2 linked regions of the Prochlorococcus marinus str. MIT 0917 genome follow. The protein of the gene in region 1 binds, or shares a complex with, the protein of each later gene. Links are inferred from orthologs where the notes say so. Each region holds a gene or a part of one and is shown on either strand. Other genes may lie near its edges.

The links. Proteins that work in one complex are often made in the same cells at the same time.
Region 2: the proteins of prmC (region 1) and prfA are in contact, whole or in part, in a crystal structure (PDB 2B3T), measured with the Escherichia coli proteins. The link is inferred for Prochlorococcus marinus str. MIT 0917 from one-to-one orthologs.

What each region holds. Positions count from the first base shown.
Region 1 is NZ_CP114784.1:1,722,111-1,730,141, forward strand. The notes cover bases 2,191-5,035. They hold prmC (peptide chain release factor N(5)-glutamine methyltransferase), read left to right. Parts: upstream 2,191-3,124; coding sequence 3,125-3,946; downstream 3,947-5,035. Other genes in these bases: psbM (photosystem II reaction center protein PsbM), read left to right, coding at 2,323-2,481; O5637_RS09585 (acyl-CoA thioesterase), read left to right, coding at 2,619-3,059; O5637_RS09595 (L-threonylcarbamoyladenylate synthase), read left to right, coding at 3,924-4,523; minE (cell division topological specificity factor MinE), read right to left, coding at 4,910-5,035. Also shown: transcriptional regulator NrdR, read right to left, coding at 1-1; O5637_RS09570 (photosystem II reaction center protein T), read right to left, coding at 190-285; psbB (photosystem II chlorophyll-binding protein CP47), read right to left, coding at 322-1,845; more of minE, read right to left, coding at 5,036-5,257; septum site-determining protein MinD, read right to left, coding at 5,262-6,077; septum site-determining protein MinC, read right to left, coding at 6,242-6,889; O5637_RS09620 (HD domain-containing protein), read right to left, coding at 6,892-8,031. UniProt on the Escherichia coli protein: Methylates the class 1 translation termination release factors RF1/PrfA and RF2/PrfB on the glutamine residue of the universally conserved GGQ motif, i.e. on 'Gln-235' in RF1 and on 'Gln-252' in RF2.
Region 2 is NZ_CP114784.1:1,078,644-1,083,536, reverse strand. The notes cover bases 33-2,968. They hold prfA (peptide chain release factor 1), read left to right. Parts: upstream 33-919; coding sequence 920-2,017; downstream 2,018-2,968. Other genes in these bases: alr (alanine racemase), read left to right, coding at 2,604-2,968; O5637_RS06285 (HNH endonuclease), read right to left, coding at 2,024-2,530; rpmE (50S ribosomal protein L31), read left to right, coding at 624-884; rpsI (30S ribosomal protein S9), read left to right, coding at 179-586; rplM (50S ribosomal protein L13), read left to right, coding at 33-182. In the rest of the region: more of rplM, read left to right, coding at 1-32; more of alr, read left to right, coding at 2,969-3,812; O5637_RS06270 (hypothetical protein), read left to right, coding at 4,181-4,893. UniProt on the Escherichia coli protein: Peptide chain release factor 1 directs the termination of translation in response to the peptide chain termination codons UAG and UAA.

The DNA of each region.
Region 1 (8,031 bases):
TGCAGCCCTTTTCAATGATTTAACTAACTTTAAACATTTATTTGGCTTATGAGAAGGGGAAGATTAAATAAAACTACTTTTTAATTAAATAAATTGTATTTGTTATTGAAGAATGAAGTTAATAAAAATTTTAAATTAAGGTCCAGTCACAAAAAAAGCCCTGAAATTTCAGGGCTTTTTTTGTGACTTTTACTTGTCGTATTTCGGAGGATCGCGAAATGCTACAGCAAAGAAGAGAGTTACAAGTGCCAAAGTAAGTATTAGCACGTAGGAGAAAGCTTCCATCTAAGTTCTCGGTATAAGGGGGTAAAGAATCCTGAGTTAGGCTCGACCTGGAACTCGGCGCGTTGATTCGTCTCCTAGTTTTTTGAAGAGACCAAACTCAACTTGATCCCCAAGCTCTGGATCGATACCTGAGAATCTGTCGCCAAATAGAGTTCTTGCGGCGTGCCACCAGTGCCCGAAGAGGAATAACAAGCCAAAGCACAAGTGTGCATAAGTGAACCAGGCTCTTGGAGAGCTTCTGAATACACCATCAGACTTGTAGCGATCTCTATCAAACTTGAATGCTTCTCCAAGTTGAGACTTTCTAGCTAAACGCTTTACTATGACTGGATCAGTAAATGTTTGACCATTTAATTCACCACCATAAACAGTAGCTGTTACTCCAGTTTGTTCAATAGAGTACTTAGCTTCGGCGCGACGGAAAGGAATGTCAGCTTTAACGTTCCCATCCTTGTCTTCAAGAATGACTGGGAAGTTTTCAAAGAAATTTGGAATTCTTCTTACTTCTAAGTCATTGCCATCGCTATCAGTAAATGAGATGTGACCTTGCCATCCACTTGGAACTCCATCGCCATTAACCATTGCTCCAACTCTGAATAGTCCTCCTTTTGCTGGACTATTGCCGACATAGTCATAGAAAGCAAGTTGCTCAGGAATGGCTTCATAAGCTTCAGCTTTCGAAGCACCATCATTCATAGACTCTTGAACTCTGCGGTTGATTTCAGTTTTGAAATACCCAGAATCCCATTGATATCTGGTTGGACCAAATAATTCAACTGGAGTTGTTGCTGATCCATACCACATGGTTCCAGCGACTACGAAGGATACAAAAAGAACAGCTGCTAGAGCACTTGCTAGAACGCCCTCTAGGCTACCTAGCTTTAAAGCCCTATATAGCCTTTCTCCAGGTCTATTGGTGATATGGAATATTCCACCAATTATTCCTAAAAGTCCTGCCCCAACGTGATTGGCGACAATCCCTCCAGCATTAAATGGATTAAATCCTTCTGCACCCCAGACTGGAGCAACTTTTTCTACATGCCCGGTTAATCCATATGGGTCAGAAACCCATATGCCTACAGTTGAGCAATGAAATGCGCCAAACCCAAAGCATGTCAAGCCAGCTAAGAAAAGATGGATTCCAAATATTCTTGGAAGATCTAAAGCTGGTTCTCCAGTGCGGGAATCTTCCCACAATTCAAGGTCCCAATATGTCCAGTGCCATACGGCAGCGAGCATTAAAAGACCACTGAAAACTATATGAGCTGCAGCAACACCTTCGAAGCTCCAGAATCCGGGGTCAACTCCGGTTGCTCCGGTTATATCCCATCCGTTCCAGCTACCTGTAATTCCTAGGCGGGCCATAAACGGCATGACATACATGCCTTGGCGCCACATTGGATTAAGTACTGGATCAGAAGGATCAAAAATGGCCAATTCATATAAGGCCATTGAGCCGGCCCAGCCGGCTAACAAAGCAGTATGCATGAGGTGCACGGCCAAGAGGCGGCCAGGGTCGTTGATAACGACTGTGTGCACCCGATACCAGGGCAATCCCATGGGTCAGGTTCGTGTAACGAAGCTGCTTAATGCAGCAAGACTGGAAAGATCGTAAATGGTATTGCTTGAGTTAAGGCACAGGATGTAGAGACCTGAAATGACTTTTGACACTCTTGAGTCAAATCTAACTGGTTTTGAGGGTCTAAAAATGGCGAATAGACAGTGATAGACTAGAAAAGATGAAAAAAAGAAGAAAAAAAAGAATTTGTTGAATTTAAATTTATTTTGTAATTTTAAGACTTTTTTATAACCAATTAGTTTTAAAAAAACTGAAAATCGGCAATGAATTTACTTAAAACCGATAAGTTTGGGAAATTTTTTTGGCCATATCAAATCCAAATAATTGAATAGGGTTTTAAAATCGTAATTTTTCGGCAAATTACAAAATCTCAGTCTCTTTGATTTAAAACCCAGTTTTTTTGCTTAAGGGATATATAGTTTGTTTCAGTTAAAATTGTTCTGAGTAAAAACCTGGGTATGGAAACCACTAGTTTTGGATTTGCCGCAAGTCTTTTATTTGTTGGAGTACCAACGATCTTTCTTATTGGCCTTTTCGTTTCTACCAGCGATGGCGAGAAATCAAGCTTTTATTCTGATACCAGCAAGGGTAGATTGAGCCCTGAGCCTAAAAAGTAATTTAGGACTTAAATCAAATAAAAGTTCTCAAGTATTTGCTTGAGGTATTTAAAATTTTTGAAGTTTTACCGTAAAGGTATGGCTTCAAATACTTATACGTTAAATTAAAAGACTAAGATAATTTGTTCTTCTTTAGGATGAGTGCAGCAAATAATAGATGGAAATTAAAAAAAACAGTTCTTCCTCAGCACACTGACCATGCAGGAGTTATGTGGCATGGCTCTTATTTAGATTTCTTAGAAGAGGGGAGAATCGATGCATTAGATAAAGTTGGATGCTCATATTCCGAATTATCCAAACAAGGCTTTGAAATAATAGTGATTTCTATGCAAATAAAATATAAAATATCTTTTTTTCATGGGGAAAAGGTTTTATTAAATAGTCAATTTAAGCTGGAAAATAAAATAAGACTTAATTGTAAAACTTTATTTTTGAAATCAAATGGTGATATTGGTGCAGAAGCCTCAATAGGTCTTGTTGTCGTAAACAAAATAAATAATTCAATAAAGTTAGTTAGAGATTTACCAGTACAAATAAAAAATATATTATTACTCCTTGAAGAAGGACCTGAATTTTAAATCATTATATTATTTTGATTGTCAACTCCATTACTGGTAATACTTTTCTTCAATGGAGAAAAAAAATGATATTGAAAGGAGGAAGTAAAGTTGATTTTGATTGGCTTTTAGATATAGCTGCTGGAGTTTCTTGGATTAAGTTGCAAAAGATAATTTTGAATCCTGAGCATTTTATTTTCTTAGAAATCTCAACTGAAGAATTAGAATCTATTTGGGAATCTCATTTGAAAGATCAAACACCACTTCAATATTTGATTTCTAAATGTCCCTGGAGAGATGTTGAGTTAGAGGCTTCATCAGAGGCTCTGATCCCTCGGCAAGAAACAGAATTTTTGATTGATTTTGCTTTGAAAAAAGTGACTCATATTGATCGTGGAAGATGGGCTGATCTAGGTACGGGCTCTGGACCGATTGCAGTATCTTTAGCTAAATCTCTTCCTAATTGGAATGGACATGCCTCTGATATTTGTAATGAAGCTTTAGACCTCGCAAAAAGAAATTTAAAATCTATTGTTCCTAATGCGAATGTGAGATTTTCTTTGGGAGATTGGTGGGAACCTTTGAAAAGATGGTGGGGAAGCTTTGATCTAGTTTTAAGTAATCCTCCTTATATACCTTCTGACTTAATTGCAGAGTTAGAACCAGTTGTTAAAAACCATGAGCCTCGTATAGCTTTGGATGGTGGAGAGGATGGAATGAATGCTTCTCGAAAAATCATTCTCGGGGCATCAAATGGACTTGCTAAAGGAGGTTGGTTAATTCTTGAACATCATTATGATCAAAGTGAAAAGATAATTGATGTCATGAAGAATATTGGAATGGAAGAAGTTTCCTTTGAAAAAGATTTAAGTGGAATTAAGCGTTATGCAATTTGCCGTAAAAAATGAAATGATCATCGAGCAATTGGGAGTTTCTGACTTGGCTTTAAAGTTGAGAAAGGGATCTTTAGCTTTATTCCCTACTGATACTTTGCCAGCACTTTGTTCATACCCCAAATACTCAAAGAAAATATGGGCTATCAAGAAAAGGCCTTCAACTAAGCCACTTATATTAATGGGAGGATGCTTGGATGATTTATTTGAGTTTGTTCATCCTTGTGCCAAAGAAGACGGCTTGAAATTGGCAAAAATTTATTGGCCTGGAGCTTTAACAATTGTTTTGCCAACAACAGGAAATTTTTCTGAGAATCTAAATTGTCATTCTAATTCTCTAGGTTTCAGAGTCCCCGCCCAAAAGCTTGCAAGAGATTTGCTTATAAAAACAGGTCCTCTTGCAACTACTAGTGCAAACATTTCTGGAGAAGCACCTGTTAAAGATGCTTTAGAAGCTTCGATTAAATTCCCTGGGATTCCAATACTTGCTCCTGTTCCTTGGCCAAATTCCTCTGGTCTCGCAAGCACAGTTGTTGAATGGAGAGAAGGGGACTGGAATTTATTAAGAGCTGGTTCAGTTGTTTTGAATTAAAAGACAAGAATGATTTATCTGCTTGTGACCGTTTTATTTTTGCAGTTTCTTTTTTGGTGGGTGTTTAGATTGCCCATGATTGGTTTTGATTGGATTTATCAATTAAAGTTTTTCAACTTCTTTGTTTTTGTTTTTTTTATTTGGATTGTCTCTGGTGAATCTAAATAGATATTTTTAGCTCTGCTTTCTAAAATGCCGGCTAACAGATTTGAACTGATGACCTTCGCTTTACAAAAGCGCTGCTCTACCGCTGAGCTAAGCCGGCTTTTTTTTATATTACCTAAGAAAGTAATCTAAAAGTTAATCCATATAGGAAATTTGTTGAAAATAATTTTTAAGTTTCTTTTTGATCTCATCCAACACAATGAATGCAATCTTTTCAGTGATTAAGAATTTTTATCTGTGGCTTCAGTTTGTTGAGGATTTTCTTTTGGCTGATCCTTAGGCTCTTTAAGTTTGATTTGACCATTCATAGTTCTTTTTATTGGTAGGTTCGCAACTAATGCGGTCATGCGATCTTCTGTCTCAAGGCTTACTGCGCCTTCATCGACATCTATCTCTACATACTTAGCTACTACCTCAAGTATTTCTCTTCTCATTTGATCTAAAAGTTCTGTACTGAGATCTGATCGATCATGAGCTAAAACAAGTTGCAACCTCTCTCTCGCAGTGCTAGCGCTAGCGGGCTGCCTACGTAGCAACTTGTTGATAATGTCTCTAAGTGTCATTGCCATTGTTTTAGAAAATTTTTGTTTGCATTAGTCTTCTAAATTTCGCACCAAATCCCGAACTCTCCTCTATTGGGTCAATAAGTGGAATATCTTCTCCTTGTAATCTCTTGGCAATATTTAAATAACATTTAGCTGCTGGGGAATTAACGCTATTTAAAGTTAGAGGCTCACCTCTGTTTGTACTGACAATTACCTGTTCATCTTCTAATACAAGACCAAGTAAAGGTAAGGCTAAAATATCAGTTACATCATTGATAGAAAGCATTTCTTGGTTTGCCATCATCTTTGGTCTAACTCTATTAAGAACTAACTGGACTGGTTTAATAGAATTTGTATTAAGTAAACCAATTACTCTGTCTGCATCTCTTACTGCTGATACCTCAGGGTTGGTAACTACAATTGCTTCTTGAGAGGCTGCCATAGCATTTTTAAATCCATCTTCAACTCCTGCAGGGCAGTCAATTAAAACGTAATTGAACTGTTCTTTTAACATATCGACTATACGCTTCATATCATCTGGTTTTAACCAATCAAGCATTCTTGGATTCCCAGCAGGAAGTAAAGATAGATTAGATTCTTGCTTGTGCTTGACTAAGGCCTGATCAAGCCTGCATTCCTCCTCAAGAACTTCTTGTGCCGTATACACAATTCGATTTTCAAGACCTAAAAGTAAATCCAAATTTCGCAGACCAAAATCTGCGTCTAAGACAGCAGTGTTTAACCCCTGCCTTGCCAGTGAAATGCCAAGATTTGCTGTAAGGGTTGTCTTGCCGACACCACCCTTCCCTGAGCAAATAAGAATTACACGCGTATCTGTCGCCACGGACCTCCTTGGATTCGACAAATTTTAGTTCGATTTTGATGAAGAAAAAAGCTTTATTGTCAGATCGATTGCATTGGGTTTGCTTTTGAAGACATCTCTCAGGTCTTAAGTAGTAATTTATTCTTGATTTTATTTGTAAATCCTATTTGGATTAACTTCTCGTACTATGTGTTCTCGAGTGGGGAAATTATAATTACTTCGGAATCTATTCTTGCTTGCTCTGCAAGACCAAGTTGAGGCTTCTCCTTAGGCCCTCTGGCAACTTTTTTAGCGATTCTTAGTTGAACAGGTCTAAAATGAAGTGCCGAAATAGTTGCTTTAGAGTTGCCTTTGTTGCCTGCATGGGCAATCCCAAGAAGTCTTCCCCATATAATAATATTTCCTTCTGCACTAACTTTTGCCCCTGGATTTACATCTCCAAGGATTAACAAATCCCCAGGGCTTTCAAGATATTCTCCTGATCTTACAGTCCCTTGATGAAAGTTAGTTTTTGAAACAGTCAAATCTTTTTCTTTTGTTTTTAAGTTTTCGTATGAATCGTTTTCAAGAATAAATTGAGATTTATAACCTAATGATTGAGAGCTTACTATTGTCTTTGAAGATGATGAATAAAAACTAATTACTTTACAATTAGATTGATTTACAATTGAAATTATATCTGATATTTCTGTACATGAAAGATCGAGATTTTTACAATCGATTTCTATGTTGCTTGACTTCAGATTTTTTAATTTATTTCTTAAGCATAATTTCCAATTTAGATATTTACTATCTTCGAGATTAATAATAATTTTTTGAGTCTTTGAATTCATTTTTAATTATGTTTCATTTTTAGATTTTCTATCTCTATTTTTAACTCACTTTCTATTTCTTTAGGATAAATCAACCATGAAGATTGATTAGGCTCTATTAATCTCTCAACTAATGGTGAAACTTCCTCTAGAGCCTGTAAGTTTTCTCCATCCCATAAACGAAGTCCATATTTATAAGGATGATAGCTTTTAACCACTTGCTCTCTTAATCCACAGGAGATATCTGGCTCCATGTAATATTTTTCTGATAGTATTCTAGCTTTTGCTAGAGCTTCTAGCCTTATCTCTAAAGAGAAGGAGGATAAATTTAATGCTTTTAATAAATTTCTATTTATAAAACGTTTACAAAGATTAGATAAATTATCAGAACTAGAGTATTGCCATTTATTAATATGATAACAAGTTACTATGTCATCATTAGATAAAAAACTTTCTAGGCTCATTTCTTCATGATTCCATAGCCATTCAGACATGTTTCCATCAGCCCATACTTTTTTTGGTCCAATTTTTCTTGCTGTTTTTATGATTTGTTCTAATAACCAATTGCAAACTTCATTTAATCTATGATTGTATACGCTTCTATACATAAGATTCCTTATTACTAAATAATGCTCAACTGCCATTAATCCTTTAGGGTGTATTGCTAAATCTCCATCTGGTGCAATTATCATTGCTGATATTATTCGATCAATATCTAACTGACCGTATCTTGCTCCTGTTGTATAGCTATCCCTCATTAGGTAATCAAGCCTATCACAATCAAGCTGACTACTAATTAAAGAAATTATTGATTTTTCTGAGGCTTTCCTCGATTGGATTAGATCTGAAATTGCTTTTGCATTTCCCTTCCCATATTTATTAAGTATCATAGTAATTTCTTGATTTGAATTTATTAATTTTGCTGTCCATTCTTCGTGCTTGATTTTGAATATTTCCTCACTTGTATGACTTAGTGGTCCGTGACCTAGATCATGTAAAAGAGCAGCACCGTAGAGAATGAATTTGTGCTCTTTTAATCTAGAATTCATCTCAGATAAATGATTTATTGCTCTTCTTGCAATATGAAATACACCAAGAGAATGAGTAAATCTGCTTGATTCTGCACCATGAAACGTTAAATAAGCAGGTCCTAGTTGTTTGAT
Region 2 (4,893 bases), 640 kb from region 1 along the record:
AGGCTCTTCAATCCAGAATTCCAGAGAGAATAGTTGAGAAGGCAATTAAAGGAATGTTGCCTCATACAAGATTAGGAAGGCAGTTATTTACTAAACTCAAAGTGTATAAAGGCTCTGATCACCCTCATTCAGCTCAAGAACCTAAAATTCTCAATTTAAATTCTGAACCTGTTTCGAAATGAATAGTTCCACAAACAAAGTAGTCTACTGGGGAACTGGTAGACGAAAGACCTCCGTCGCCAGAGTAAGGTTAACCCCTGGAAAAGGTGAAATAATAATAAATGGTCGCCCAGGGAACCATTATTTGAATTTTAATCCAGCATATATATCTGCTGTTAAAGCTCCTCTAAAAACTCTAGGCTTGAGTGAATCATATGATGTTTTAGTGAATGTATATGGCGGAGGTTTGACTGGTCAGTCAGATGCCATAAAGCAGGGAGCTGCTAGGGCTTTATGTGAATTGTCACTTGATAACCGTAAGCCCTTGAAAGTAGAGGGTCATCTTAGTCGAGATCCTAGAGCAAAAGAGAGGCGTAAATATGGTCTCAAAAAAGCTCGTAAGGCTCCACAATTCTCTAAGAGATAATTTTACTTTTCACCTTAAATCTTGCTCTTTTTTTACTATGCCTAAATCAGATATACATCCAACTTGGTATCCAGAAGCAAAAGTTATTTGTAATGGAGAAGTTGTTATGACAACAGGTTCTACGCAGCCTGAAATTCAAGTTGATGTTTGGAGTGGAAACCATCCTTTCTTTACAGGTACCCAGAAAATTTTAGATACGGAAGGAAGAGTGGATAGATTCATGAAAAAATATGGTATGGCTTCATCTGACTCAACTGATGAAAAAGATAAATCTAAAAAAGAACAAAAAGAAATTTGATAGAAGTTGATCTAAAAAATTAGGGAATACAAAGAATGGATTCTTCAACCCTAATAAAACGATTAGAAACAGCTAAAAGTAGTTTTCAAAACTTGGAGTTGCAGCTGGCTGATCCAGATGTTGCATCTGATCCCAAACAGCTTGAGAAAATTGCTAGAGAACGATCACGTTTAGAGCCATTGGTCAATGATTATGCAAAACTCCAAACTATAGAAAGAGAGTTTGTAGAGGCTAAAGATTTAGTAAAAGCAAGTAGAGAAGATAAAGAGATGGAACTTCTTGCTAGAGAAGAACTTGAGAATCTGGAACTTTCAAAAAATGAATTAATTCATAAATTGACTTTGGCTCTTTTACCCAAAGATCCAAGAGATGAAAAAAGTGTAATGCTTGAAATAAGAGCTGGAGCAGGAGGAAATGAAGCTTGTTTATGGGCTGGTGACTTAGCAAGAATGTATGAGAGATATGGACAAAAACTTGGTTGGAATGTAAAGCCCATAAGTTCAACCGAAGCTGATATGGGTGGCTTTCGTGAAATGATTATCTCAGTCAAAGGAGAATCTGTTTATAGCCAATTAAAATTTGAAGCAGGTGTTCATAGAGTTCAAAGAGTTCCATCAACTGAATCCCAAGGACGAGTTCATACTTCTACTGCAACTGTTGCTGTAATGCCAGAAGCTGACCCGGTGGAGGTAAAAATAGAATCTACTGACTTAGAAATAAGTACGGCAAGATCAGGTGGTGCTGGTGGGCAAAATGTAAATAAAGTAGAAACAGCTATTGATTTATTTCATAAGCCCTCAGGTATAAGAGTTTTTTGTACACAGGAACGTTCTCAATTACAAAATAGAGAAAGAGCAATGGAAATTTTAAGAGCTAAATTATTAGAACTAGAAATTGCAGAAGCTAATGCAAAAGAAAGATCAGCTAGATTGTCTCAGGTTGGCACAGGAGATAGAAGTGAAAAGATACGGACTTATAACTACAAAGATAATCGAACGACTGATCATAGATTAGGAATTAATTTTCCCCTTGAACAAGTTCTGGCAGGTCAATTAGAAGATGTTATTGGCGCTTGTATCGCAGAAGAACAAAAAAGGCAAATGGAAGAGCTTAGTAATCAATCAGAAGAGTAAAAGAAACTAAGCTACCCATCCAATCACGTATTTACTCCATTCTTTATGACGACCAGAATGGATTTGTTTTGTGGTTTCAAAACTCATGTTATTTAAAGGTTTATAAGGTTTCGTTTTTAAAGGCATCTTTGCTTCTTCAGGGGTTCTATTGCCTTTCATTACGTTGCATTGAAGACATGCCGTAATCACATTTTCCCAATTGTCAGTTCCTCCTCTACTGCGTGGTAAAACATGATCAATTGAAAGTTTTTTATTTTTCTGGCCACAATATTGACAACAGTTATTATCTCTTTGAAATATGTTTTTTCTAGATAGAGGAATATCACGATATGGCACTCTAATAAATTGTCTTAATCTTATTACCGTTGGAGCTTTTACATCTTGCCTAATATTGTGTGAAATATCCTCTTCAAGACTCTCAGCCTTGCCTTTAAGCATTAAAACAGTCGCGCGACGCCATGAAGTGATGTTCAATGGCTCATAGGACGCATTCAAAACAAGAACTTGACCCATGCAAGCAAGCTAATTAAGCGGCATGCTAGTGGTATTACAGCCTTCTTGCAGTTTCCCTTATTACATTGATTGTATTCAGAGTATGTCAAAGATCAATAACAGTGGAAGGTCTATCACTTTTAGTGGGAAAAATGAAAATGTAATGAATCCTGATCCTCGTAGCCGTGCATGGGTTGAGGTCGATTCGAAAGTTATTGAAAATAATTCAAGAGTCTTGAAAAACTTTATTGGCCCAGAATGTTTACTAATGGCAGTTGTGAAAGCTGATGGATATGGACATGGTGCAGAGACTGTTGCAAATGCAGCTTTACTGGGAGGGGCTGATAGTCTTGGAGTGGCAACTTTAGAAGAAGGAATTCAATTAAGAAATGCTGGCTTGAAGTGTCAGATATTAATTCTTGGAAATTTAATAAATGCAGAAGAACTCTATTATTCCTTTTGCTGGGACCTGATACCTACAATAAGTGGAATTCGTGAGGCGATAATTTGTAATAACATTGCTGAAAATAAGCATAAAAAATTTGTTATTCACTTAAAAGTGGATACGGGTATGACGAGACTTGGCTGTCAATGCAATGAGGTAGAAGAATTAATTTCTAAAATTGATTATTTAGAAAACATATCCTTAAAAGGCATATATAGTCATTTAGCAATGGCTGATAAAGATCTAGAAAGCAATATGAACCAAAGTTTTACTCAGATTCAATTAAATAGATTTGAGAAGGTTTTAAAGGATTTGGGTAAAAGAAATAAGCTTTTATGCAAACATTTAGCAAATTCAGCTGGGACACTTTCAGATCGTCGTCTTCATTTTGATATGGTTCGAGTTGGACTTAGCTTGTATGGTTACTACCCTTTAAATGATTTTGAATCTGATTTGAGACTTGACCCGGCATTGAAAGTTAAGGCTAGAGTTACTTTGGTTAGGGAGGTAGAAAAGGATACAGGAGTGGGATACGGACATTTTTTTAAAACTCAAAGGAAAAGTAAGCTTGCTGTAGTTGCTATTGGCTATGCAGATGGCGTCAGCAGAAATCTTTCTGGAAAAATATCAGCCTCAATAGATGGGTTTTTGGTGCCCCAAGTAGGTGCAATTGCAATGGATCAAATGGTTTTTGATATAACTGATAAACCAGATATTAAAACAGGTCAAGTTTTAACCCTTCTTGGTACTGATGGCGAAGTTTCTATTTCACCCCAAAATTGGTGTGATTTGTCTGGATCAATTCCATGGGAAGTTCTTTGTAGTTTTAGAAATCGTCTTCCTCGAGTTGTCACTTAAAATTTGTAGAGGAGCACAATCTAATATTTTTGAGCTTTTACTTGATAAGGTATTTGTAATGGAGAGGTGGCTGAGTGGTTGAAAGCGGCTCCCTGCTAAGGAGTTACAGGAGGTAACTTCTGTCGAGGGTTCGAATCCCTCCCTCTCCGTTCTTATTTGGAGTAAGAGAGTTTCAAGGAGTTCTAAACAGATTAAAAATACAGTAGTAGTAAAGGTTTAGAGAGATAAAGAGTTTCAAGCGTTCCCTTAGTGTGCCATAGAGATCGGAAATGTGGAGGGGGATTTGTGATGGATAATATGTGGGATTTGAATTTCTGATGATAAAATAAATTGTTTACCTTCTAGATTTAGAGGATTCAGAAAAAAGCATGGATGAGTCGCAACTTAATAATTTAATTCAACAATACGCAAAGTATTTAAATTATCAACAGCAAACATTAGATAGGATAGATTCTATCTTAGAAAAAGATAATCATTATCAAAGAATCTTACAATGTAAGAATGATTTTGCTAAGAATTATGCTCGGCATCATTTTTCTCAGACAGATGAAGATGGACTGACGATTGAAATTAATAAACGTATAATTAAAGGTAAGAAAAAGAAAAATACATTTTTAGAACTTGGAGTAGGTACAGGTTGTGAAAATAATACATTAATCTTATTAGCCATGGGGTGGGAAGGCTCATGGTTTGGTGGAGAAGAACTCTCTTTTGATCACACTATTTCAGATAGACTGAAGTTTCAGAAAATATTTATTTCTAAGGAAAATATCAAAAATATATATGAAAAATCATTACTAGAAAATAAGATTGATCATCACAATTTAATATCAATAGATCTTGATGGCAATGATTATGAAATAGCTAGCTCAATCCTAAATTTAAAAGCTAATCCTGATGTTTTTATTGTTGAATATAATGCTATTTTTCCTCCACAGATTAGATGGGAAATGACCTATAATGAAAAACATCAATGGCAGGGAGATAGTTATTTTGGGGCTTCATTAGCATCTTTTGTAGATTTGTTTAAAAGTCATGAGTACTTCTTGTGTGCTTGTAATCCCTCAACAGGATCAAATGC